Linked DNA regions of Natranaerobius thermophilus JW/NM-WN-LF. The protein of the gene in region 1 interacts with the protein of each later gene in a pairwise test. Links are inferred from orthologs where the notes say so. Each region holds a gene or a part of one and is shown on either strand. Other genes may lie near its edges. The genes, in order: ileS and rbsB.

What was found.
Region 2: the proteins of ileS (region 1) and rbsB interact in binary tests that used the Escherichia coli proteins (3 or more experiments, as listed by UniProt). The link is inferred for Natranaerobius thermophilus JW/NM-WN-LF from one-to-one orthologs.

What each region holds. Positions count from the first base shown.
Region 1 is NC_010718.1:1,389,214-1,401,890, forward strand. The notes cover bases 2,094-5,389. They hold ileS (isoleucine--tRNA ligase), read left to right. Parts: upstream 2,094-2,408; coding sequence 2,409-5,189; downstream 5,190-5,389. Other genes in these bases: NTHER_RS06690 (DUF5665 domain-containing protein), read left to right, coding at 5,299-5,389. Outside these bases: NTHER_RS06665 (cell division protein SepF), read left to right, coding at 1-262; NTHER_RS06670 (YggT family protein), read left to right, coding at 275-562; NTHER_RS06675 (YlmH family RNA-binding protein), read left to right, coding at 592-1,389; NTHER_RS06680 (DivIVA domain-containing protein), read left to right, coding at 1,413-2,012; more of NTHER_RS06690, read left to right, coding at 5,390-5,610; NTHER_RS15205 (TraR/DksA C4-type zinc finger protein), read left to right, coding at 5,634-6,284; lspA (signal peptidase II), read left to right, coding at 6,370-6,828; NTHER_RS06705 (RluA family pseudouridine synthase), read left to right, coding at 6,858-7,844; NTHER_RS06710 (Rqc2 family fibronectin-binding protein), read right to left, coding at 7,869-9,608; NTHER_RS06715 (calcium-translocating P-type ATPase, PMCA-type), read left to right, coding at 9,754-12,393; NTHER_RS06720 (YicC/YloC family endoribonuclease), read left to right, coding at 12,482-12,677. UniProt on the Escherichia coli protein: Catalyzes the attachment of isoleucine to tRNA(Ile). As IleRS can inadvertently accommodate and process structurally similar amino acids such as valine, to avoid such errors it has two additional distinct tRNA(Ile)-dependent editing activities.
Region 2 is NC_010718.1:2,888,339-2,900,480, reverse strand. The notes cover bases 3,317-6,077. They hold rbsB (ribose ABC transporter substrate-binding protein RbsB), read left to right. Parts: upstream 3,317-4,117; coding sequence 4,118-5,038; downstream 5,039-6,077. Other genes in these bases: NTHER_RS13550 (methyl-accepting chemotaxis protein), read left to right, coding at 5,231-6,061; NTHER_RS13560 (ABC transporter permease), read left to right, coding at 3,317-4,028. Outside these bases: NTHER_RS16005 (ribokinase), read left to right, coding at 33-1,070; rbsD (D-ribose pyranase), read left to right, coding at 1,071-1,478; NTHER_RS13565 (sugar ABC transporter ATP-binding protein), read left to right, coding at 1,478-2,965; more of NTHER_RS13560, read left to right, coding at 3,081-3,316; NTHER_RS13545 (ferritin), read right to left, coding at 6,164-6,670; NTHER_RS15460 (FMN-binding protein), read left to right, coding at 6,950-9,127; NTHER_RS15455 (hypothetical protein), read left to right, coding at 9,293-9,649; NTHER_RS13530 (dicarboxylate/amino acid:cation symporter), read right to left, coding at 9,757-10,959; NTHER_RS13525 (Na+/H+ antiporter NhaC family protein), read left to right, coding at 11,550-12,142. UniProt on the Escherichia coli protein: Part of the ABC transporter complex RbsABC involved in ribose import. Binds ribose. Also serves as the primary chemoreceptor for chemotaxis.

The DNA.
Region 1 (12,677 bases):
TAAATACGAAGAAGCTCAAGAAATTGGGAAATACCTAAAAAGTGGTTTTCCTGTGGTCGTAAACTTAGAACAATTAGAAATGGAGACGGCCAAACAAATGATTGATTTTGTTAGTGGGACAGTTTTTGCCCTTGATGGCAATTTACACAAAATTGGGCAGCAAATATTCTTATTTTCGCCACCTAATGTAGGAATAGATGGTGCCATTGATACCACTGGAGATGAATTTTTTGATCAAAAAACATACGAAGAATATGAATAGGAGATGTAATAAATGCCTGTGGTGAGTTTGTTTAATTGGATTTTTCAAATTGTATATATAATGCTGATTATTAGAGTGATCTTTTCCTTTTTGCGTCCGTCCCCTTATCAAAACAAAAGATTATATGATTTAAATAAAATTATTTGGAAAATAACAGAACCTGTCCTAGCACCTATTAGAAACTTAATTTCGCCTTTGATGGTCGGTGGAGGACATTACATTGACCTCTCACCGTTAATCGCCTTGTTATTATTGAATTTATTACAAAGATTGACATTTAGTTTACTTTGGATGCTGTAAAATTTGGAATTTAATATGGGGGGTAGTTGATGGGAACTGATAAACAAACAATTATGAATCACTATACTCATCCTCTGGAAAAGGAAACAGCCAGTAAAATATTCGATAAAACAGACAAAGTGTTTAAGGAGCAAGGGATGGAAACTACAGATTTTTTTGATCCACATCAGTTAACTATTGCAGAAAAAGTGATTAATACATTCTCTGATGTTTCAGCTTTATTTTATGGTGGTTTAGCTGATGCGGAAAGGAAAAAGGTTGGGATTTTCCCTAAGGAATGGAATGTTACCCCTGATCAATTGGGGATCGAAGTACTAGAGCTTAGAGGAAATTTTAGATTTTCTAGTATTTCTCATAGAGATGTTTTAGGTGCTGTCATGGGTCTAGGTTTAAAGAGGGATAAAATTGGTGATATTCATGTCATGGAAGAGGAACACAGGTTGATTATTGCTGTTGATGAAAGTATCTCCCAATTCATTACACAAAATTTAACACAAGTAAAAAATGTATCAGTATCAGCTGAAGCTATGGATCAGGAAGAAATCCCTCGCCAGCAAGAGTACACTCGTGAAATAAAGGGAACTGTATCTAGTTTAAGATTAGATGCTGTTGCCAGTATAGGTTTCGGAGCTTCTAGAAGTAAAATGAGTCAGTTGATAAAAGCAGAGAGGATAAAACTCAACTGGCAACCTACTAAAGATCCTAAGGCTACTGTTTCTGAAGGAGATGTGATTTCATTAAGAGGAAAAGGAAGAGTGGAAATATCTGCAATCGGTGGTAAAAGCCGAAAGGGTAGGAGACATGTAACATTAAAGCGTTATAAATAAGTTTTAATTTCGGAGGTGGAATTATGACATTAACCCCCCTAGACATACACAATAAGGAATTTTCTCGTTCCTTTCGAGGATATAATCCTGATGAAGTTAATGAGTTTTTGGACAGGGTTGTTAAGGACTATGAAAGTATTATCAAAAAGAATATCGAACTTAAGGAAGAAGTGGAAAAATTAAATAATAAAATTGAACACTATCAAAAAATGGAAGAAACTCTTCATAATGCTATAGTTGTGGCTCAGGAAACTGCTGAAGAAGTGAAGGAAAATGCACAAAAAGAGGCAGAATTAATTAAAAGAGAAGCTCAAAGTGAAGCTAACAAGCAGATCGAAGATGCTCATAACAAGGTCAATAAAATTCAACAGGAAATAGAAGAATTGAAAAAACAAGCTAGTGCTCATAAAACACGATTTAAATCCATGCTAGAAACTCAACTTGATTTACTGGAATCAGAAGAATGGAAAAATTTAAATGCTAACAATCAAGAAGACTACCAATCTGAATATCATAGCCAAAATGCAGGTACTGAACAAGCCTCTGATTTGACTGCTAGCTACGAAGAAGAGGAAGTTGAAAATTCCCAAATTGATAGTCAAGACACATCACATAGTAATTAATAAGAGTATCAGGTAAATTTTGTGTAAAAAGAATATTGCGAAACAATTGTGGCTATGCTAAAATGCTAAGATAAATAAATTCCGTTAAAGCTTTAAAATTCAATATACATTATCGGCCGTGAAGGGAAGAGTAATCTGCACTTACTATCTACAGAGAGCCGGGAATGCTGGGAACCGGTGATAGTGTGTAGATGAAGATCATCCTTGAGCTCTTTGAGTGAACTAATAGTAGCTCAAAGCGAATGGCAAGCGTTAATTGCCCTGAGAGCCCGTATATCATTCGTTAAGATTTTGCTTAGGTGTGCGGGTAATAGGGTGGTACCGCGAGTAACCTCGTCCCTATCAGGGCGAGGTTTTTTTGATTTCTAAAATAAAAGATGGCCTGGAGGTGGCACTATGAATTATAAAGATACTCTCAATTTACCTAAGACAGATTTTCCCATGAAAGCTAAGCTTCCCTCAAGGGAACCTGAATTTTTACAAGAGTGGGAAAGCAACAACCTCTATCAACGTGTCCAACAAAAACGTTCAGGAAAGCCTAAGTACATTTTGCATGATGGCCCACCCTACGCTAATGGGAACATTCATATGGGTCATGCCTTGAATAAAGTCCTTAAAGATATTGTTGTTAAATTTAAAACAATGCAAGGATACGATTCTCCCTATGTACCTGGATGGGATACCCACGGTCTACCTATAGAGCATCAGATTACCAAAACAGAGAAAGTTGATAGGAAGAGCATGTCAGATGTGGAATTTCGTAAAAAATGTCATGATTATGCCATGAAGTATGTGGAGATACAAAAGGAAGAGTTTAAACGACTTGGAGTCAGAGGAGACTGGGATAATCCTTATCTGACTTTATCACCTGAATTTGAAGCTGAACAAGTTAAATTATTTGGTGAAATGGCACAAAAGGGTTATATTTATAAAGGATTAAAACCTGTATATTGGTGTACTGACTGTGAAACAGCTCTAGCAGAAGCAGAAGTTGAATATCATGACAAACGTTCACCTTCCATTTATGTTGGATTTCATGTAAAGGATAGTAAAGGTGAGTTTAATGAAGAAGGTGTAGAGTTTATTATCTGGACCACTACTCCCTGGACGATTCCTGCCAACATGGCAATTGCACTTCACCCCGAATTTCAATACTCATTAATAAAATCGGGAGAAAAACACTATATTGTGGCTACCGATTTACTAGAAACGGTAGCAGAAGAGGCTAAATTAGGAGAATATCAAATTATCAGAGAGTATACTGGTCGAGAATTAGAAGGAATAGTCTGTCAACATCCCCTCTTTGATAGCAGAGAGTCTTTAGTTATTTTAGGGGATCATGTAACCCTTGAACAGGGAACTGGCTGTGTTCACACTGCTCCGGGACATGGTCATGAGGACTATGAAGTTGCCCAAAAATACGATTTGGAAGTACTTTCTCCATTGAATGATAGTGGTGTTTTTACTGAAGAAGCTGGTCAGTTTCAAGGACTTTATTACGACAAAGCTAATAAAGAAATTACTCAAGCCCTGGATAAAAGAGGAGCTTTATTGTCCTTGAGTTTCATTACTCACCAGTATCCATGCTGTTGGAGATGTAAAGAGTCAGTTATCTTTCGGGCCACTGAACAATGGTTTGCATCAGTAGACGGATTTCGACAAGATGCTTTAAAAGCTATAGAAGATGTGGATTGGATCCCTGCCTGGGGTGAAGAAAGAATCAAAGCCATGGTAATGAACAGGGGAGATTGGTGTATTTCCAGGCAACGAGTCTGGGGAGTACCATTGCCGATCTTCTACTGTCAAGAATGTGGTCATGAATTGATCACAGAAGAATCTATCTCAGCTGTAGCTGAATTATTCAGACAGGAAGGTTCAGATGCCTGGTTCGAAAAAGAAGCCCCTGAAATATTACCACAAGGCATTCAATGTAGTTGTGGTGCCAAAAAATTTAGTAAAGAGACGGATATTATGGACGTATGGTTCGATTCTGGGTCTACTCATAGAGGGGTCTGTGCTCAAAGACAAGAACTGGCATGGCCTGTAGATCTTTATTTGGAAGGGAGCGATCAATATCGAGGATGGTTTCAATCATCCTTGCTGACTGCTGTTGCCACTAAGGGTGAATCCCCCTATCGAGAATGTTTGACTAATGGTTGGGTAGTTGATGGTGAAGGAAAGAAAATGAGTAAGTCCCAGGGTAATGTCATAGCTCCCCAGGATATTACTAACCAATACGGAGCAGATATTCTCAGGCTTTGGGTAGCCTCTAGTGAGTTCAAACAAGATGTCAGGGTATCTCAAAAGATATTAAAACAGACTGCTGAAGCCTATCGTAAGATAAGAAATACTGCTAGATTTATCCTGGGTAATTTATACGATTTTACACCCGAAAAAGATTATGTATCCTTTGATCAATTAGAAGAAATTGATAGCTATATTCTATGTCGCTTACAAAAGGTTATTGATCAAGCCACTAGAGCCTATGATGAATTCGAGTTTCATGAGTTTTATCACTTAATTCACAATTTCTGTGTTGTTGAATTGAGTCAATTCTATTTAGATGTGATTAAAGATCGAATCTATACAATGCCAACTGAGTCAAGAGAGAGGCGGGCTGCTCAAACCACCATGTATTATTTACTAGATAGTTTAGTGAAAATGCTTGCTCCAGTATTGACTTTCACCAGTGAAGAAATATGGCAGTATTTACCAGGTGATCGAGAAGAGTCAATCCAATTAACCGACTGGCCAGAAGTCAACGAGGAACTGGTAGATAATGAGCTAGAGCAGAAGTGGGCGAATTTTTTAGAATTCAGAAAAGAAGTGGCCAAAGCACTAGAAAATGCTCGTAAAGATAAAAAAATTGGCAGTTCCTTAGAATCGAAAATCTTAATTTATGCTGATGAAGACCTATTTAAAAAATTACAAAGTTTTGAGGATAATCTAGAGGAACTGTTCATAGTTTCTCAAGTAGAATTGAAGAAAGCCGAACAATTAACTGAGACTGTTAAGAACCAGGCTTTAAGCTCGGAAGATGTAGAACAGGCTAGCATAATTATTGAAGCCGCCCAGGGTGAAAAATGCCCCAGGTGTTGGAACTATCACCCTGAAGTGACTAAAGCGGAAGAATTATGCCCTAGATGTAGTCATGTCTTAGAGACTAGCAATAAATAGTTTAATAGAATTAGCAAAATTTACCCCCTGAATTTAATCAGGGGGTTTTTTATTTACCATGTTTTGGAATAAAATAATAGATACACAAATGGTTAAATTAATAAGGGGGATGAGAATTTTGCAAGATAACAATAATAATCAAAAAGAGTTGTTAGAAAAACTATATTACCAAACTGCAGAACTTTTAGATAAACTGGAAAAATTTAAATTAGCCGAGTATATGCATTATTTAAATAATCCAGTACGTTATTTTTGGATTAATTTTTGGGGAGGGGTAGCTAGAGGTTTAGGCATAGCAGTGGGGATGACAGTTTTAGGTGCTATTTTGGTTTACTTTTTACAGCAGCTAGTAATGTTAAATCTACCAATAATTGGTGATTTTATTGCTGATATCGTTAAAATTGTTCAAGAACACTTATAATTTCTTAAAGGAGGTTGTTCTAAATGACAGATCAAGAAATTGAGAAATATCGCCAGAAATTGTTATCTATTAAAGCAGATCTTGAAAAACACGAAGCTGAAGGACAACATGATAATCGTACTAGTATTAGAGATAATGTCTCAGAACTATCGAGCTATGATAATCATCCTGGGGACTTAGGTTCTGAACAATATGAACTAGAAAAAGATACAACTTTATCAAATCTAAGAGAACAAAAATTACGAGAAATAGAAATTGCTTTAGAAAAAATTGCTAATGGTGATTATGGGAAATGTGAATCATGTGGAAAGGAAATTAATAATGAAAGATTAGATGCAGTTCCATACACTAGATATTGTATTTCATGTCTAGGAGATTTAGCTTCAAATCAGGATGAACACCCTTATTTTGAAGGACATACTCACTTGGAGACTATGAGCTCAAAAGACGAAAATTCAATCCACTTCGATAAAGAAGATATGTGGCAAAAATTAGAGAACTACGGTCAGGCCGGGGGAACTAACGAAGATTATGAAAACTCCGATGAAAATTGGGGTGCTGCTGATAAAATGGATGAATATTCTATTGGAGGCAAAGATCTTAGTATTAACCCTAAAACAGATCCAGAACGATTTAAAAGAAGGAAAAGACGGGGAAGAAATGATCAATCATAGTATTTATCTTCATCTAAATTGTCAAGCATGTTCTGTTGTGCTAGAATAAATTGAGATTATTACTATTAGAGGGGGGACTGGTGGAGTGGGATTTGTTTTATTTGTCATAATTGCATTAACTATTGTTTTAGATCAAATATCCAAACTAATAGTTGCAAGAACTATGAGTTTAGGTGATAGTATCCCGGTGTTGGAGAACATTTTTCATATAACTTACTCAGTTAATCCCGGTGCTGCTTTTGGAATAATGGCTTATCAGACTACCTTTTTCATCGTGACTACCATTTTGTTATTACTCGTAATGGTATTTTTATTTTATCGACTAGGACAAGAATTTCAAATAGTAAAAATAGCTCTGGCTTTACAGTTTGGTGGCGCAGTAGGTAATTTGATTGACAGGATTAGAACAGGCTATGTGATAGATTTTTTTGATTTTAGGATCTGGCCAATTTTTAATATTGCAGATATGGCTATTGTGCTAGGTGTGTCTATTTTAATTTATTTTATATTGTTTATGTCCAAAGATTATGGATGTTTTGATTAGTGGAAGTTGCCAGTAAGGGAGGGCTTGTATTGGAAAGATATAAAAAGGCCCAGTCTATAAATACAGACTATGAATTGATCCCTAAAGAGAAAGATGAGGGATTGAGGCTGGATCTGTACTTAAGTGAACAGATCGAGGACTTAAGCCGAAGTAAAGCAAAAATGTTAATAAACAATAACAGTGTGATGGTAAATGACAATTGGGTTAAGGCTAGCTATTCCATTACCTCTGGAGATGTGGTAAAAGTGGACACTCAATTAATTCAATCTGAGATAACTCTAATTCCCCAGTCTATACCCTTAGATATTGTCTACGAAGATGAATATCTTTTGGTTGTCAATAAGCCGAGAAATATGGTAGTTCATCCTGGAGCCGGGAACTATCGAGATACCATGGTTAATGCTCTATTATATCATTGTCAAAATTTATCAGATGGTACTTCTTACGAGAGACCCGGTATTGTACATCGCTTGGACAAGGATACTTCTGGTTTGTTGGTAGTTGCAAAGCAAAATGAAACCCATGATATTTTATCGGAGGAAATCAAAAACAGGCGTGTAGCCAGAACTTATTTAGCACTAGTTATAGGAGACTTTTCCAAGAAGAAAGCTACAATTGATTTACCAATAGGAAGAGATCCCAGAAACAGGAAAAAAATGGCTGTAGTTCATGGAGGAAAGAGAGCAATTACGAAAGTTGAGATGTTGCGAAGTTTTCAAAATCCCGAAAAAATATCTTATTTGAAATGCTCTTTAGAGACCGGACGCACTCATCAGATTAGAGTACATTTAAGCCATTTAGGTTATCCCCTTTTAGGTGACCCAGTTTATAGAGGAAAAACCGGAAAAAACGTAGATATAGATAAAAATTTAACAGGGCAGGCTCTTCACTCTTTTTCCTTAGCATTTACTCATCCTGTATTTAAAAAGACTATGGTTTTTAGAGCTCCCCTGCCCTCAGATATGATGAACCTGATTTCTAAACTAACCAGAAGTGACAAAACCAATTTTAGATAAAAAATGATTTCAAATTATATTGAATTAGTTGGAGTCAGTTTGTGGTAACTTTGGATCCACATATAAAGTCTTGTGATTATCATAAATTACCATTCCTGGTTTTGCTCCTTTGGGTTTTCTGACGTTTTTAATTTGAGTGTAATCCACAGGTACATTTTCAGAGTTTCTAGCTTTAGAATGGTATGCCGCAACTTGTGCAGCTTCAAGGATAGTTGCTTCCGGAATATTATCACCTTTAACAATTACATGAGTTCCTGCAATTTCCTTGGTGTGAAACCAAGTGTCGTTTTTGGAAGCCTTCTTTAACGTTAAGCGATCGTTCTGTTTATTGTTTTTTCCTACCATAATTGTAAAACCATCACTAGAAGTATATTTGATAAAATCACCTTCACTACCTCGAGGGGCTTTTTCTCGGTCTTTAGTTTGTTTCTTTAAGTAACCTTGCTCCATTAGCTCCTGCCTAATGTCTTTTAGTTCCTCCAATTTAGCTGCTTCATCGACTTGGAATAGTAAGCCTTCCAAATAAGAAATTTCCTGCCTGGTTTTCTTTATCTCAGTTCCTAGTTTTTTGATACGATTGGTGCATTTTTTAAATTTTTTAAAGTAATGGTCAATGTTTTCTCCTGGAGTTTTAGATGGGTCGATTTTAATTCCTAGTAGTTTGGGAGGATCTTGATAATAATCGTAAACTTCTACTGTTTCGGTATGTGCATTATTAACTAAATGATAATTAGCACTTAAGAGTTCACCATATTTTTTGTATTTAGTACCACCTTCCGAAGTTTCATATTCCTTTGTTTGTTTTTTAAGTTTTTTTCTTGCTTTTTTAGCTGCTCCGGATAGTTTTTTCTTTAGTTGTGATTTTAATTGCTTAGCCAGTTCTTCTTGTCCCTTATAATGAGCAAAATCATCTATTGCTTGATTTAATGTATCGTACTCGACTAATTTAAAATTATCAGTATTATAAAATCTATTATCCCAATAAACATCCTTCATCTCAGTTGTGGTTTTGTCATAAACAATAACAGGTTGATATGACAGGGACATTATATCATTTATAATTTTTTCCCAAATATTATACAGCTCGTTAGCTTCTACACCTTCTGGGTAGGTAGTATTTATTATTTGCTTTGATAAAAAGGGACTTACTCCTAAAAAGTTATCAAAAAACAGTTTATCTATTTGATTTTGGTATTGAGATAATAGTTTATTAAACTTATCTTTATCTAGATTTTCAGAAAAGGGATCTAGTTTATCTGGAGCTGGTGGTCGTTCAAATAGGGTCCCCGGCACTAATTCTCTTTGATCAGAGGCAGAGAGTTCTCTTTGAATACGCCTTAAAGCATCCATAATTCTCTTTGTTTTTTTATTGACTAAAATCACATTACTGTGCTTACCCATTATTTCACAAGTTAACAGGAATTCTTCGGTCAAATCAAACTCATCCCTGCGTTTTATGTGAATATCAACTATCCGATCACCATGATACTGAACAATATCGGTAATTTTTCCTCCAACTAAAAATTTACGCAAAAACATACAAAATGAGCTGGGAGAAGCCGGGTTTTCCAGTTTCTTTTCAGTTAGATTCACGCGACAGTACTTGGGATGAGCACTTAATAACAACGTGTTCTGGCCACTTCTTCCATATAATTTTAGAGTAATAACTTCTTTTTGAGGTTGATGAATTTGGTTAATTTTAGAACCAATTATTTTTTGTAACTCGCCTACAATTCCTCTGATGGTAAAACCGTCTATTGGCATTAGATTGTTCCCTCCGTTTCAAGTATCAATTAGAGTATAAATGGTATTAAAGATCGGGTCAAATTTTACCCTTGATAAAAGTATTATTTTTAAATTTATGTAATAGGAATTAGGAGTAGCCGGTTTATTTGGAGGGGGAACATCTATGTCATTTTATTTTGTATCAACTAAAGATGTGGCGAAAGAGCTTAATACAAATATTGAGCAAGGATTAACTACCAATGAAGCTCACAAGCGACAAGGTCAATATGGTGACAATGTTTTACCCACTGATAAGGGTGTCAAATGGTGGGATGTTTTAATAGATCAATTTCGAGATTTTATGGTTCTGGTTTTACTGGTTGCTACTTTAATATCAGGTCTGTTAGGTGAGTATACAGATGCAGTAACTATTATAGCAATTGTGTTCTTGAATGCCATACTAGGTTTTTATCAGGAATATAAAGCAGAGCAGTCACTAGATGCTTTAAAACAATTGACTGCACCTAAATCGTGGGTTATCAGGGATAATCAATATCAAGAAGTTTATGCCCTGGATTTGGTTCCAGGAGATGTGGTTTTTATTGATACGGGTTCAAGAGTGCCAGCAGATTTACGTTTAATAGAAGAACAAGGCCTAGAGATAACAGAAGCTGAACTAACAGGAGAGTCGGTACCTGTTAAGAAACACACTGATACACTAAATTTTTATCCCGACTCAACCGGCGATATTTCTAATATGGCTTTTATGGGGACCATGGTATCTAAAGGAACTGCAAAAGGAGTGGTTACGGGTACCGGCCAAGATACGGAAATGGGACAGATAGCATATATGCTGTCGGAAAAAGACGACGCAGAAGAAACACCTTTACAAAAACGCCTGGCTTACTTAGGTAAGATTCTCGTCACAGTTTGCCTGGTAGTTTGTCTATTAGTTGCCATTCTTGGAATATTTAGAGGAGAACCTGTATATAAAATGTTCATGGCTGGTGTCAGTCTAGCCGTAGCAGCTATACCAGAAGGGCTGCCTGCTGTCGTTACTATAGCTTTAGCAGTAGGTGTTCAAAGAATGATGAAGCGGAAAGCTCTAGTCAGGAAATTACCTGCCGTTGAAACCCTGGGTTCTGCTACTGTTATTTGTGCAGATAAAACAGGTACATTGACTACTAACGAAATGAAAGTTGATGAAATATATGCTCCTGATGAGCCTGAGGCCCTGAAAATGTGTCATAAAATAGCTATTCTATGTAATCACTCGGTTTATGAAGAAGGACGTGGAATAGTAAGGGGAGAACCCACGGAAAAGGCTTTGATGGCAAAAGCTTTAGATGAAGGGTACTCTCCGGACCAACTCTTGACTTACTATTCCTTTTTGGATGAATTACAATTTGATTCTGATAGAAAACGGATGAGTGTGTTTTATCAGATAGATGGTAAAGGTTGGGAGTCCCAAGAAAGTATATTATTAGTAACTAAAGGTGCTCCTGAAATGATTTTGCCTAGATGTACTCAAATTCATGGAGACAAAGCTCCTCAGAAGCTAACTGAATCCAAGTCCCAAGAAATTTTCAAGGAAAATGAAAACATGGCCAATAATGCTTTACGAAACATTGCCATGGGTTATAAATATATCACAAGGGAGCAATACGAACGCTATAAACACAATTTGGCAGATCTGGAGTCCCAATTAACTTTTGTAGGTATAATAGGTTTATTGGATCCCCCTAGAGAAAAAGTGAAATATTCAATTACTAGATGTTTGAGAGCTGGAGTTAAAACTAAGATGATTACAGGTGATCATAAAGCCACAGCTGTTGCCATTGCAAAGAAAATCAATCTTCTTAACGAGGAAAATGGTAAAGTCATGGAAGGGAAAGAGCTAGACAATATTAGTGATGACAAATTAGCTCAGATTATTGACAGAATAAAAGTTTTTGCCCGGGTGTCTCCAAAACATAAGTTGAGAATAGTAACGGCATTAAAAAGGCAAGGTAATATAGTAGCCATGACAGGAGACGGGATTAATGATGCGCCTGCTATTAAATCGGCTGATATTGGAATTTCTATGGGTGTCACGGGAACTGATGTAACTAAAGGAGCTGCTGAGCTAATCCTGGCAGATGATAACTTTGCCACTATAGAATCAGCTATTGAGGAAGGTCGGGGGATTTACGACAATATAAAGAAATTTATTAAGTTCTTATTAGCATGTAATTTTGGTGAAATATTGACAATGTTCTTTGCCATGTTGATTGGTTTGCCATTACCTTTGAAACCAATTCAAATCTTATGGGTTAATTTAGTGACAGACGGCTTCCCTGCCATAGCCCTAGGGGTAGCTCCAAAAGAAGATGATCTCATGCAGAGAAAACCAAAATCACCTCAGGAAAGTATTTTTTCCGGTGGTTTATTTGAATCTATAGTTGGGCGTGGATTCTTGATTAGCCTAGTAAGTGTATTTGCTTTTATGCGTGGTTTGGAGTTTACACCTCACTCAATTGATTTTGCCAGAACTATGGCTTTCAGTACTCTAGTTGTTAGTCAGTTGCTATTTGTTTTTGAATGTCAAAATTTAAAGGGAGGCTTTACTTTATCTAAAATATTTAAGACCCCTCAAGTGATGGGAGCTGTCTTACTATCCTTCGCCCTGTTTTGTGCAGTGATCTATTTAGAACCTCTGGCTACTATATTTGATACCTATCGTTTGAGTTGGGAACACTGGTCGGTAATTTTTGTTCTGTCATTAATCCCTACGATTATTAGCTACTTACTAAAACAGATACCTAGAATTTTGACAATTAAATAGTGATTAAATATAATCAAATCGGCTAGAATTAATTAAATAGAGTTATATAACAGTTGTATCACACAAGGGGGCTCCAAAATTGTACAGCATGACAGGATTTGGTAGTGGTGATATCTCAGCTCCTGAAATGGAGGGAAAAGTTGACGTTAAAACCCTTAATCACAAATACTTGGATATTAATGTGAAAGGGCCTAAGGAACTGTTTTCTTTAGAGGATAAAATTAGACAAGAAATTTCTCGGAAAGTGGCCAGAGGTAGAGTTGAAGTTAGGTTTAAAATCCATT
Region 2 (12,142 bases), 1.5 Mb from region 1 along the record:
TTTGAATATAGTAAGGCAGGGGGGTAATGCTATTGTCTGTAAAATTTACAGTTATGGGAAGCTTAAATATGGACTTCGTATTGTCTGTCCCCAGGCTTCCCCAGGAAGGCGAAACACTCCTAGCCCAAAATTTTTCTACTTTTCCCGGCGGAAAAGGCGCCAATCAAGCTGTTGCCCTGGCACGGTTGGGAGGCCAGGTGAACATGATCGGTGCAGTAGGAGACGATGATTTGGGTAATAATCTACTAAGAAACTTGGAACAAGAACAGATTGATACAACAGGAGTTCAGTGCCTAGCTGACACTCCTACAGGAAATGCCTTTATCACAGTCGATCAACAGGGTAAAAACACCATTCTTGTATATCCAGGCGCCAATGGTGAACTGAAAACATCTTGGGTGCCACAGCATAAGGAATTGATCCAAAATTCAGAATATTTGCTGATGCAGTTGGAGACTCCCCTAGAAGTAGTAGAGGCCACGGCTGAGTTAGCTGACAGTTTAGGGACCAAGGTTATCTTAAATCCAGCACCTGGCCAGGAACTGTCCCAAAACCTATTAAAACGTGTCCACTTGTTAACTCCCAATGAAACTGAACTATCTGTCATATCAGGTATGACCACAGAAACTAGGGAGGAACAGATAGCTGCCGCCAGGCATCTGACTGACTTGGGTGTGGATCAGGTAGTTGTCACTCTGGGCTCAGAAGGGGCCTTTCATGTGGACAAGAACATGGGTCAACAAGGCACTCATGGACATCATAACACACACTGCAATCACGGTACTCGCGGTACTTACGGAACTCGCGGTACTCACGGCACTCAAGACTCTCAAAACCCTCAAGAGGCCACCTTTGTTGACAGCTTTTCGGTTAAAGCTGTAGATACCACAGCAGCAGGTGATAGCTTTACAGCAGCCTTGGCAATTGCTTTGGGACAGGGACAAAGCATAGAAAACGCCCTCAAATATGCTTCAGCCGTAGCGGCTATCACAGTGACCAAAGAAGGAGCACAAAGCTCATTACCCTATTCTCATCAGGTAGATACCTTCCTGAAGAAAGGGGAACTGTAAATGAAAAAAACAACTTTGCTGAATAGCGAAATTTCCCGAGTTACTTCTCAAATGGGCCATACTGACGGATTGACTATTTCCGATGCTGGACCTCCCATCCCCCAAGAATCAGAACGGATAGACCTGGCCCTTAAGGAAGGGGTACCAGCTTTTATGGAAACACTAGAAACGGTACTTTCCGAGTTACAGGTTGAAGCAGTGGTACTGACTACTGAAACGAGAGAAGTGAGCCCACAAACTTATCATAAAATTGTGGACTTATTAAAACAGTACAATCCTGATATTCAAATAACAGAAATTGACCATGAAAGCTTTAAAAAAGAGGTTTCAAACACAAAAGCAGTTGTCAGAACCGGTGAATGTACACCTTTTTCTAATATTATTTTAAAATCCGGAGTGGTGTTTTAATGACATTACTAAAAATGAAGGGAATAACCAAAACTTTTCCAGGTGTTAGGGCCCTTGATGATGTTGACCTGGACCTTGAAGCTGGAGAAGTCCTGGCCCTCTTAGGAGAAAACGGTGCCGGTAAATCTACCTTAATGAAAATTCTCAGTGGTGTTTACGGTGAAGATGAAGGAATGCTGGAAGTAGAAGGTAAGCAAGTTGCCATAGAGTCCCCTCAAAAAGCCACTGATCACGGAATTGGGATCATTCATCAGGAATTAAGTTTGGTTCCCAACTTATCAGTGAGAGAAAATATTTTTTTAGGCAGGGAAAAAACCCATCCCATAACCGGAAAAATTGACTGGCACTATATGAATGAAGAGAGTAGAAAACTCCTTGTCCAACTGGGAGTTGAAGATATAGACCTGACTCGTCCTGTCAAAGACTTTAGCATCGGTATTCAACAGATGGTAGAAATAGCCCGAATACTATCAATGAACTGCAAGATCATCATTATGGACGAGCCTACAGATGCTCTCACACCTCAAGAAATAGAGGTTCTTTTTCAAGTTATCAACTCTTTAAGAGAGTCCGGGAAAGGAATCATATATATCAGCCATAAACTGGAAGAAATATTTCAGATTTCCGATAGAGTTCAGGTATTAAGGGACGGAACTCATGTCGGTACCAAAGATATAACAGAGACTAATACGGAAGATCTAATCAAAATGATGGTCGGCCGGGATTTAAAAGAAAAATTCCCCTGGGTTGCACCTCAAACCGGTGATGTGGTCTTGGAACTTAAAGATGTCAGTTCACCAGGACTAATTTACAATGTGGATTTGATGGCAAAACAGGGTGAAGTGTTGGGGATTTTTGGTCTAATGGGAGCAGGACGTACTGAACTCTGCAAAACTATCTTTGGTGCTCATCCCATTCAGGGTGAAATTTTGCTAGACGGCCAACCTATTAAGATAAATTCCCCCAAGGATGCCATTGAAAAGGGGATCGTTTATCTGTCGGAAAACAGAAAATCCGAAGGATTGTTCTTAGAACACGAAGTCTACAAAAATATGACCCTGGCATCATTAAACTCTTTCACCTCAAATTTAGGAAGAATCAACAAAGGTCGTGAAAAAGAAAAAGTTGAGGAATATATCGATAGGTTGACTGTCAAAACTCCTCATATTGCTCAAAAGGTTAAGAATTTGAGCGGAGGTAATCAGCAGAAACTTGTCTTCGCCAAGTGGCTAATGACCAATCCCAGAGTACTAATTTTGGACGAACCCACCCGAGGTGTAGATGTAGGGGCAAAAGTGGAACTTTATAATCTAATTAACGAACTAAAACAGAAAAATGTGGCCATTATCATGGTTTCTTCTGAACTTCCTGAAATAATGGGGATTAGCGATAGAGTTATGGTAATGCACAAAGGTAGAATAACGGGAGAGTTTAGCCATGAAAATGTGAATCAGGAGCAAATTATGGAACGGGCAGTAAACAGTTAGTAGCAAAACTAACCACCTGCAGTGAAGTGTTTATAAGCAAGTCCCTGCTTGTAACAACTGCAGCGAAGCATCTAGGAGGGATTATGTGAATGCCATTAATGCAAAAGTCTCTGAGATGATAGAGAATTTTAAAAAAGACGATTGGAAAAAGAACTTATTAAAACTTCAATCAGTTATTGGACTTATATTAATATGTGTGGTCCTGGCAATACTGACTCCCAGATTTCTAACCGTTAGTAACTTATTTAATGTCCTAAGACAAACTTCATTAAATGCCATCATGGCTGTAGGTTTGACTTTTGTTATTTTAACAGGGGGCATTGATCTATCTGTAGGCTCAGTCCTGGCCTTTTCAGGGGTGAGTGCAGCTACTGCGGCCGAAATGGGACTACCGGCTCCTATGGCCATCTTTGTTGGCTTGGTAGCAGGAAGTGCCCTAGGCTTTTTTAACGGTATAGTAATCACCAAAGGTAAAGTGCCGCCCTTTATTGCAACCCTTGCCATGATGACTATGGCCAGGGGTGGGGCACTGGTAGTCAGCGATGGTCGTCCTCTTAGCGGTCTAGGAGAAGGTTTTCATTTTATAGGCCGTGGTATGGTGGGAGCAGTACCGGTACCCGTGATATTAACCCTTATCATATTTATTGTAGCATATTATATCCTGACTCAGACCAGGACTGGAAGATATATTTACGCTACTGGTAGTAACGAAGAAGCAGCTAAACTGACTGGAATTAACACCGATAGAATTAAATTATTTGCCTATACCTTGTCTGGTTTTACTGCCGCCCTCAGCGCCATGATTATCATTTCCAGGTTGGGCTCTGCTCCTCCTACAGCCGGAGACGGAGCTGAACTGGATGCCATTGCCGCTGTTGTCATTGGCGGTACCAGTCTTGCCGGCGGTATAGGAAGCGTTTTTGGCACTTTTATAGGTGCTACCATAATCGGTGTTTTAAACAATGGACTAAACCTATTAAATGTTTCTTCTTATTACCAGCTAGTTGTAAGAGGTGCTGTTATCTTGGTAGCAGTGCTCTTAGATAGGAAGAAAGCTGATTAATCCAATCAATTCAATCCATTAATTCAATCCAATCAAATCTAATCAGCTTCTTTATAAAAAAATTAAAATATTTGAGGGGGTATGTTTAAATGAGTAGTCTTAAAAAACTGTTAGCAGTAGGAGGTATTCTAGTTCTGCTTTTGGGTGTAATGGCAGGATGTGGTGAAGAAGCTCCTACAGACGAAGAAGGTGAAGCAGAAGGTGGAACTATTGGACTGGCAATTTCCACACTGAACAATCCTTTCTTTGTTACCTTAGAAGAAGGTGCTAAGGAAGCAGCTGAAGATTTAGGTTACGACTTGGTAGTACTTGATTCACAAGATGACTCTTCTCAAGAACTTTCCAATGTGGAAGACTTGGTACAGCAAGAAGTCTCCGTGATTCTTATTAATCCTGTGGATAGTGATGCAGTAGAAAGCGCTGTTTCAATGGCTAATGATGCAGATATTCCTGTAATCACTCTTGACAGAAGTGCAGAAGGTGGCGAAGTTTTATCTCACGTAGCTTCCGATAATGTAGCAGGTGGAGAAATGGCCGGTGAATTTATTGTAGACGAGCTAGGTGGAGAAGGAAAAGTAGTAGAACTTGAAGGAGTTCCTGGTGCCTCCGCTGCCAGAGACAGAGGAGAAGGTTTCCATAATGCAGTAGAAGGTACTGATATCGACGTGATCGCTTCCCAAACGGCTAACTTTGACCGCCAAGAAGGACTAAGTGTTATGGAAAACATCTTAGAAGCTGAAGAGGAAATTGACGCTGTTTTTGCCCATAACGATGAAATGGCTCTTGGTGCACTTCAGGCCATTGAAAGTTCTGGCAGAGATATAATGGTAGTCGGTTTTGATGCTACTGACGATGCTCGAGAAGCAGTATCTGAAGGTAGTATGGCAGCCACTGTAGCCCAGCAGCCAGCACTGATCGGTTCCTTGGGAGTAGAAAGTGCTGCTGATTATTTGGAAGATGAAGAGATAGAAGAATATATTCCAGTTGACCTTGAACTAGTAACTGAATAAATTTAATAGATATGTTGTTTGGATGAGCCGTAGTATTTCACGGCTCATCTTTTTTAATTTAGATATTTTAAATATTAATGATTTGAAGGATTTTAAATTTTAAAATAGAACTATTATACGTTAATGGACTATTTTGCCAATGAAACCAAATGAAACCAATAATACACATTAAAATAAAGGAGGAGTAATAATATGCAAGGGAACAATATTTTAGAATACATGGAACATGCTGCCCCCTACATTAAACAAGCTATGGTAGATGATATGGCAGTGAGCCTGGTGGAAGCTGAGAATAATACTTTTTTAGCTTATTATCCTGGTGAAAGTATTGATCACGGTTGTGCAAAAGGTGATCCTGTTCCGGAAAAGACTGGACTATATCAGGCCATGAAACAAGGGAAGCATGTGGTTCAACACTTTGATAGTGAGAAATTTGGGTTTCCCTATGTTAGCTCTGCAGTACCTTTGAAGGATGAAAACTCCAATGTAGTAGGTAGTTTAGCATTTACTAAAAGCCTAGAAAGACAGAATCAAGTTTACGAGATGGCCAATCACTTGTCTGAAGCTGTTAGTAAAATTATGGAATCAGCAGAAACTATCTCTGGTGAATCAGAAGAGCTTGCTTCTACAGGAAATGAATTATCCGATCAAGTTCAAGTGTTGAATACCAAAGTAAGTGAAACTGATGAAATTTTAAATACCGTACAAGGAGTTACTAATCAAACTAACCTTTTAGGACTCAATGCAGCCATAGAAGCTACTCGATTAGGAGAAAAAGGCCGTGGCTTTATGGTAGTAGCAGAAGAAATTAGAAAACTAGCAGATAACAGCAAAGAATCTTTAAAGAAAATTGAAGAGATCTTAAGTACTTTAAAAGAAAATGAACAGAATGTAAGCACAGGAGTTCAAAACATAGAAAATATTTCAAATCAGCAAGCTCACGAGCTACAATCCATTACTGAAGAAATTAAAAACATAGAAACAATGTCAAATAAATTGGTAGAATTTGCTAAAAACTTATAATCTCAGATTAATGCGAAAACAGGACCACCCTAACCTGTGCCGTCAAAGACTTGTAATATAGGCTAGGGGTGGTCCCTTTATGTAGAATATTAATTTTCTGAGCTACTCTTCTTCAGGTGTAAAACTTCTTTCCGCAAGTTCTTTGTCTAGCATGATAATTCCTGGTCCACTTTCACCAATTCTCTTGACTTTACTCAATAAATTATCCATAGTCGTTTCTTCTTCAACCTGTTCATCAATAAACCAGTTTAAAAAGCTAACAGTTGGGTAATGTTTTTCCTGTTGTGCTATTTCCATAATTGAATTTATCAAATGGGTAACGTGTTGTTCGTGTTCTAGAGATAATTCAAATACTTCTTCTAGGGATTTAAAATCTCTTTTAGGATCTTCAAATCCTGTAATGATAGGAGTTTCTCCCAATTCATCAATAAAATTAAAAAACTTCATCGCATGGTATCGTTCTTCTTCAGCCTGCACTATAAAAAAGTTGGCAAAACCATCAAGGTCTTGTTCTTTACAGTAAGCAGCCATAGCCAGATAATATTGAGCAGAAAAGAACTCATGTTTAATCTGTTCATTTAACTTTTGTAATACGTTTTCAGGGATCATTAATTTACACCTCCAAATATTTAAATAATAATTATTATTAATATCATAAAACAATATCCTTCCCATGTCAATATCGGCAGTAGTACATTTTTATTTTTGCATTTTAATGTCCCTATCATACTATTTTTGACACCTTTCACCAAATTTAATTTTACTCTTTAACTAGAAAAATATTCATATAATGGAAGGATTTTTTTGATTGAAATATAAATAATATATATAGGGTGATTTGATTCACTTTTTAAAATAATATTTAAAATATAAAAGGAGGTTGTAACGGTGAAGAAACTTGCTATCTTAACAGTCCTAGTTATGTTATTTAGTTTTTCATGGACTATGGCGTCTGAAGACATTAATGTCGAAAACATTCCAGATGGTGATTACAGGGGGACTGGCAGCGGATTCAATGATGACATCACAGTAGATGTGGTAGTTTCTGATGGTCAAATTACAAGTGTAGAAGTTGTTGAACACGATGATACTCCAGATTACTTTGAGGATGCGGAAGAGGTGCTAGACAGGATTGTTGAAGCCCAAAGCACCCAAGTCGATGTTGTATCTGGTGCTACAGCATCAAGTGAAGGTATTTTGGAAGCTGTGAAAAATGCTTTGGCTGGTGAGGAAGTAGAAGAACAGCCGGAAGAGGATGCACAGCCTGAAGAAGATGAAGCTGAAGAGGAAGTAGTAGAGGAAGAACCTGCACCTTCTGAGCCTACTCCTGATGTAGAGCTAACTATTTCAGGGAAAACTACCGAAACAGTTACAGGCCTAATTGAAGAAGGTAATAGCTTAATGCCTGTCAACACTGTGGAAAAAGTGACTGAAGGTAGTGTAGAATGGGATGCTCAAGAACAAAAGGTTGTAATTACTTACGAAAATAGACCTACTTTAGAGCTAGAAGCTGACAGTGATCAACTTTACGTTGATGGCGAAGCTGTAACTATGCCGGTAGATGTTAAAAATATCGACGGAACCAATTATACTCCGGTAAGAGCAGTATTTGAAGAATTAAAGTATTATGTGACATGGGAAGCTGGTGAAATAAACTTATATGATACCTTGGAGCCAGTAGCGGAAGAACCAGAAGTTCCCGAGGAAGCAGAGGAACCCGAGGTTTCCGAAGAACCGGAAGCTGAACCTTTGGATGTAGAAGATGGTACTTATAGAGCTGCATCAGAAGAAGGTCGTGGTTTCACAACCGCGGAAGTGACTTTCGAAGATGGCTATATAGTTGATATTGACTTGGTAGAGCATGATGATATGGGTCTTAGAAAAGAACTAGATTATTGGTACGATGTAGATAATTGGGCCGAAGTCAGAGATAATTATCCTGAAGAGTATGACAGCTTGCAGGCAATGCTTGACGACTTAGCTGAAGACATGAAAGCAACTAACTCAGCTGATGTAGATATTATTACAGGAGCTACTGGAACTGCAGAAAAAGCTATTGAAGCAGTTGACAGAGCAATTGACATTGCTAAAGGAGAAACAGGGCCCTTTGACGGTACATTCATGGGAGTATCCGACATTGGAGCTCGCAGCTGGGGAATTGCTATTGTAACTGTTGAAGACGGCGAAATTAAAGAAGTTGAGCTAGAAGAAGCTGGACGTGACGATGCTTATACCCCAATCGAAGAAGCTGAGCTCAAAGATGATGAATATCCATGGGATGAGTTCCATGAAGCAAAAGAAGTTATGCCTGAAAGGTTTGCAGAAGCAGACTCAACAGATGTAGACGGGGTTACTGAAGCAACTGGTAGTGTTGAATCCTGGAAGCAGGCAGTGGATCGCGCTCTAGCTAACGCAGGAGTTTACGATCGAGAAATTGGTTATTCTGAAGCCAATGAAAATGGATTTGTGAAAGCAGATATAGTTAAAGACGGAGATGAAATTATAGACATAAGCTTAACCGAATACGATAACAAAGGACTGCGAAAAGATCGAGATTATGAATACGATGTAGAAAATTGGGCTGATATAAGAGATAATTATCCTGAAGAATACGATAGTTTACAGGCTATGCTAGATGAAATGATTGAGAGAATTAAAGCTGCAGATGACTTAGATGAAGTCGATACTATCTCAGGTGCAACTGGAACTTCAGAAAAAGCTATAGATGCAGTTGATAAAGCTCTATCCGAAGGTCCTTATGATGGCACTTTCATGGGAATGTCCCCTGTGAGTGCTCGAGGTGGCTGGAACTTGGCCTGGGTAGAAATTATTGGTGATGATATTCAAGATGTTACCTTAGAAGAAGTTCAAAAAGATGACGGAGAATACTCCATCAAAGATGAGGATTATGACTGGGAAGAATTCCATGAAGCCAAGGAAATTATGCCAGAATGGTTTGAAGAAAAGGATTCAGCAGAAGTTGATACCTACACTGAAGCTACCGGTAGCGCGGAGCGATGGATGGACGCCGTACAAGATGCCTTGAGGAAATCCGGAAGATACTAAAACTAATAGGTATAGTAGAAACAATCTCGGTTGTATGAATTGAAATAACAAAGACAAACTTGCCGGTAACCCAAAATGGGTCTACCGGCAAGTTTTTTTAATTGCAAATTTCATTTATACTAATAAGTAAGAAGAAATTATTCTCTATGTAAAGGGGTTAATAATATGGACGAAAGATTTTGCGAAAAGTGTGAGCAAGAATTATTTAATGCCGCCAATCCCATTTTATGTGAGCAGTGTGCAGAACGGTTTTTTGACATTGTAAAAGACTATATTGGTGAAAATCCTGAAAACTCTTTAGACAAAGTAGTAGAAGAGACAGGAGTAGCTAAAAAGTACATAAAAAAGTGGATACGAGCAGGCCGCATCCAGTATAAATCTCGTGAAGAAGAGGAGAGAAGTAAAAAGCTGGAAAACTTTAAACGCGATTACGATAAGATGGTTACAGAAGAGAAAAGCAGGGAGCAGACTGAAGCCAATAAAAAAAAGGATAACAAGGGGAGATACCATACAAGAGATTAAAAACCTCTAAATAACCCACCCCCTCTCGGCTATCAATAACCGGAGGGGGTTGAATCAAGTTTGCAAAACTTCTGCGAACCTTGTACAGTACGAAAATTCTTCTTTTATTAAGCTTCTTCTTCTGTTTCTGAGTTCTTGCCTTTATTACCTTCCACTCTTTTGGCTATAGAACTCACAATAATGGAATTGGCACCGTCTCCTGTTACGTTACAAGCAGTTCCAAAGGGATCCTGTCCCATGTAAATTGCAATCATCAATGCTTGTTCTGTTTCTCCAAATCCTAACATAGTGCTCAATAAGCCTAGAGCGGCCATTACCGCCCCTCCTGGAACTCCTGGAGCTCCTATCATTACTATTCCAAGCATCAAAATAAAAGGGAAAAAGCTGGTGAATTCTGGTGTACCGAGATGAAGCAAATACACAGTTACGGCACTGATGGTTATGGCAATAGTACTACCAGCTAGATGAATTGTAGCTCCTAAAGGTACTACTAAATCTACTATATTATCTGGCACTTTTAATTTCTTGGCACTTCTTAAAGTTACTGGTAAGGTAGCTGCACTAGAAACTGTCCCCAAGGCAGTTGTATAAGCTGGAATCATTTGCTTTAAGCTACCGAAAATAGGGTTTTCAGGTCGCAATCTGTTTGCAACAGTGAAATGTAAAATTAAGTATAGTATTTGTAATCCGATTACCAAGGCGAAGAGAGGCGCAAACAGACCTATAGTTCTAAACACAGTACCCTCAGCAGCCATATCTGCAAAGATACCTGCTATGTAAAGTGGTAGTAAAGGAATGATTATTTTTTGAATTACCAAGCGCACAACCTCTCGAAATTCCATCATGAAATTATACAGAGTTTTATTACCGCGGATATTTTTTAAGTAATTTACACCAACACCAAAGATAAAGGCCGTTACAAGAGCTGTCATGATTTCCATCATAGGTGCTATTTCAATTTCAATAAACTGGGAAAGTCCTGCATCCTCTTCAACTTCCACGATTTCGGGTGCAATAGCCGGAATAATCATCATTGCCACGAAAAAGGCTATTGTACCTGCAATGATAGTCGATAAATAAGCTACACCTGCGGTGGCACCCAGCATTTTACCTGGACTCTCTGCTAATTCTGCGATACCTGGGATAATAAAGGCCAAAATAATAAGAGGAACAATGTAAAATAGCAATTCACCAAAAATGCTGGAAACAGTAAACAACAAGTTCCCTACCCATTCTGGGAAATAAAGACCAATAAGAGTACCCAGAATGATTGCAATAATTAACCTGGGAATTAGTCCTAACTTACTCATTAACTGCACCTCCTTAAAGTGATAAAATTTGTTTCACTGATTTTACCATAAAAAATTATTTTGAAAAGCATCAAAATAATATTAACAATTTTCTTAAGTATTAATCTGTCGAAAGATGTAAACCAGAAAATAAAATTTAGGATAACTAAGTTCATTTTAAGAGCATTAAATCATTATTAGTTTTTTTATTGACAGCTGGATTTATTCTAAGTACAATTGAATATAAATATTACTTAAAAGTAATAGGATTATCTTTAAAACTTAATCGAATCCTTATCAAGAGTGGTGGAGGGACTGGCCCTATGAAGCCCGGCAACCGGCAGCAGCTAATCCTGCTGTAAAGGTGCCAAATCCTGCAGAAGTGTATTACTTCTGACAGATAAGGAGTTGTCTTCTAGCTTACATCAAGCTAACAAGACCTCTTCTGAATTTGTCAGGAGGGGTCTTTTTTTTAGGCTGTTACATTTAGTTGGTGATAATGTAAAATTTTCAATTAAACATTATTATGCGTGTTTGAAATTGAAATATTACAGTTATCAAATTATAGTTTAATACGGCCAACTATTAAAAATCGAAAGGAGGAAGAAAAAATGAAGAACAATTCACTGAATCAAGTAGAACCAAAAGGAAAAGCACTAATACCTTTATTTGTGTTTTTATTTCTCTATTTAGGTGTTGGTCTGTGGCTGACTTACTTAGGCGTAGAAATGGCATTTTACGAATTTCCTGCGCCCATTGCTGCTCTAATAGGAGTGGTAGTAGCTGTTATAATGGCAAAAGGAACTATCGAGGAAAGATTGCAAACTTTTATCAAGGGAGCCGGTGAAGAAGGAATAATAGTAATGTGTATGATCTATCTACTAGCCGGTGCTTTTTCTGCTGTGGTTGAAGGTATGGGAGGTGTAGAATCTACAGTCAATCTTGGGCTCACTCTGGTTCCACCCAGATTAATCTTACCTGGACTTTTTATCATTAGTGCTTTTATATCACTGGCAATGGGTACTTCCATGGGTACTATTGGAGCTGTGGCTCCTATTGCCATTGGTCTTTCAGAAGAAGTAGGATTTTCTCTACCTCTAATTATGGGAATTGTAATTGGAGGCGCCATGTTTGGAGATAATTTGTCCATTATTTCTGATACTACTATTGCTGCAACTCAAACTCAAGGAGTTAAAATGAGGGA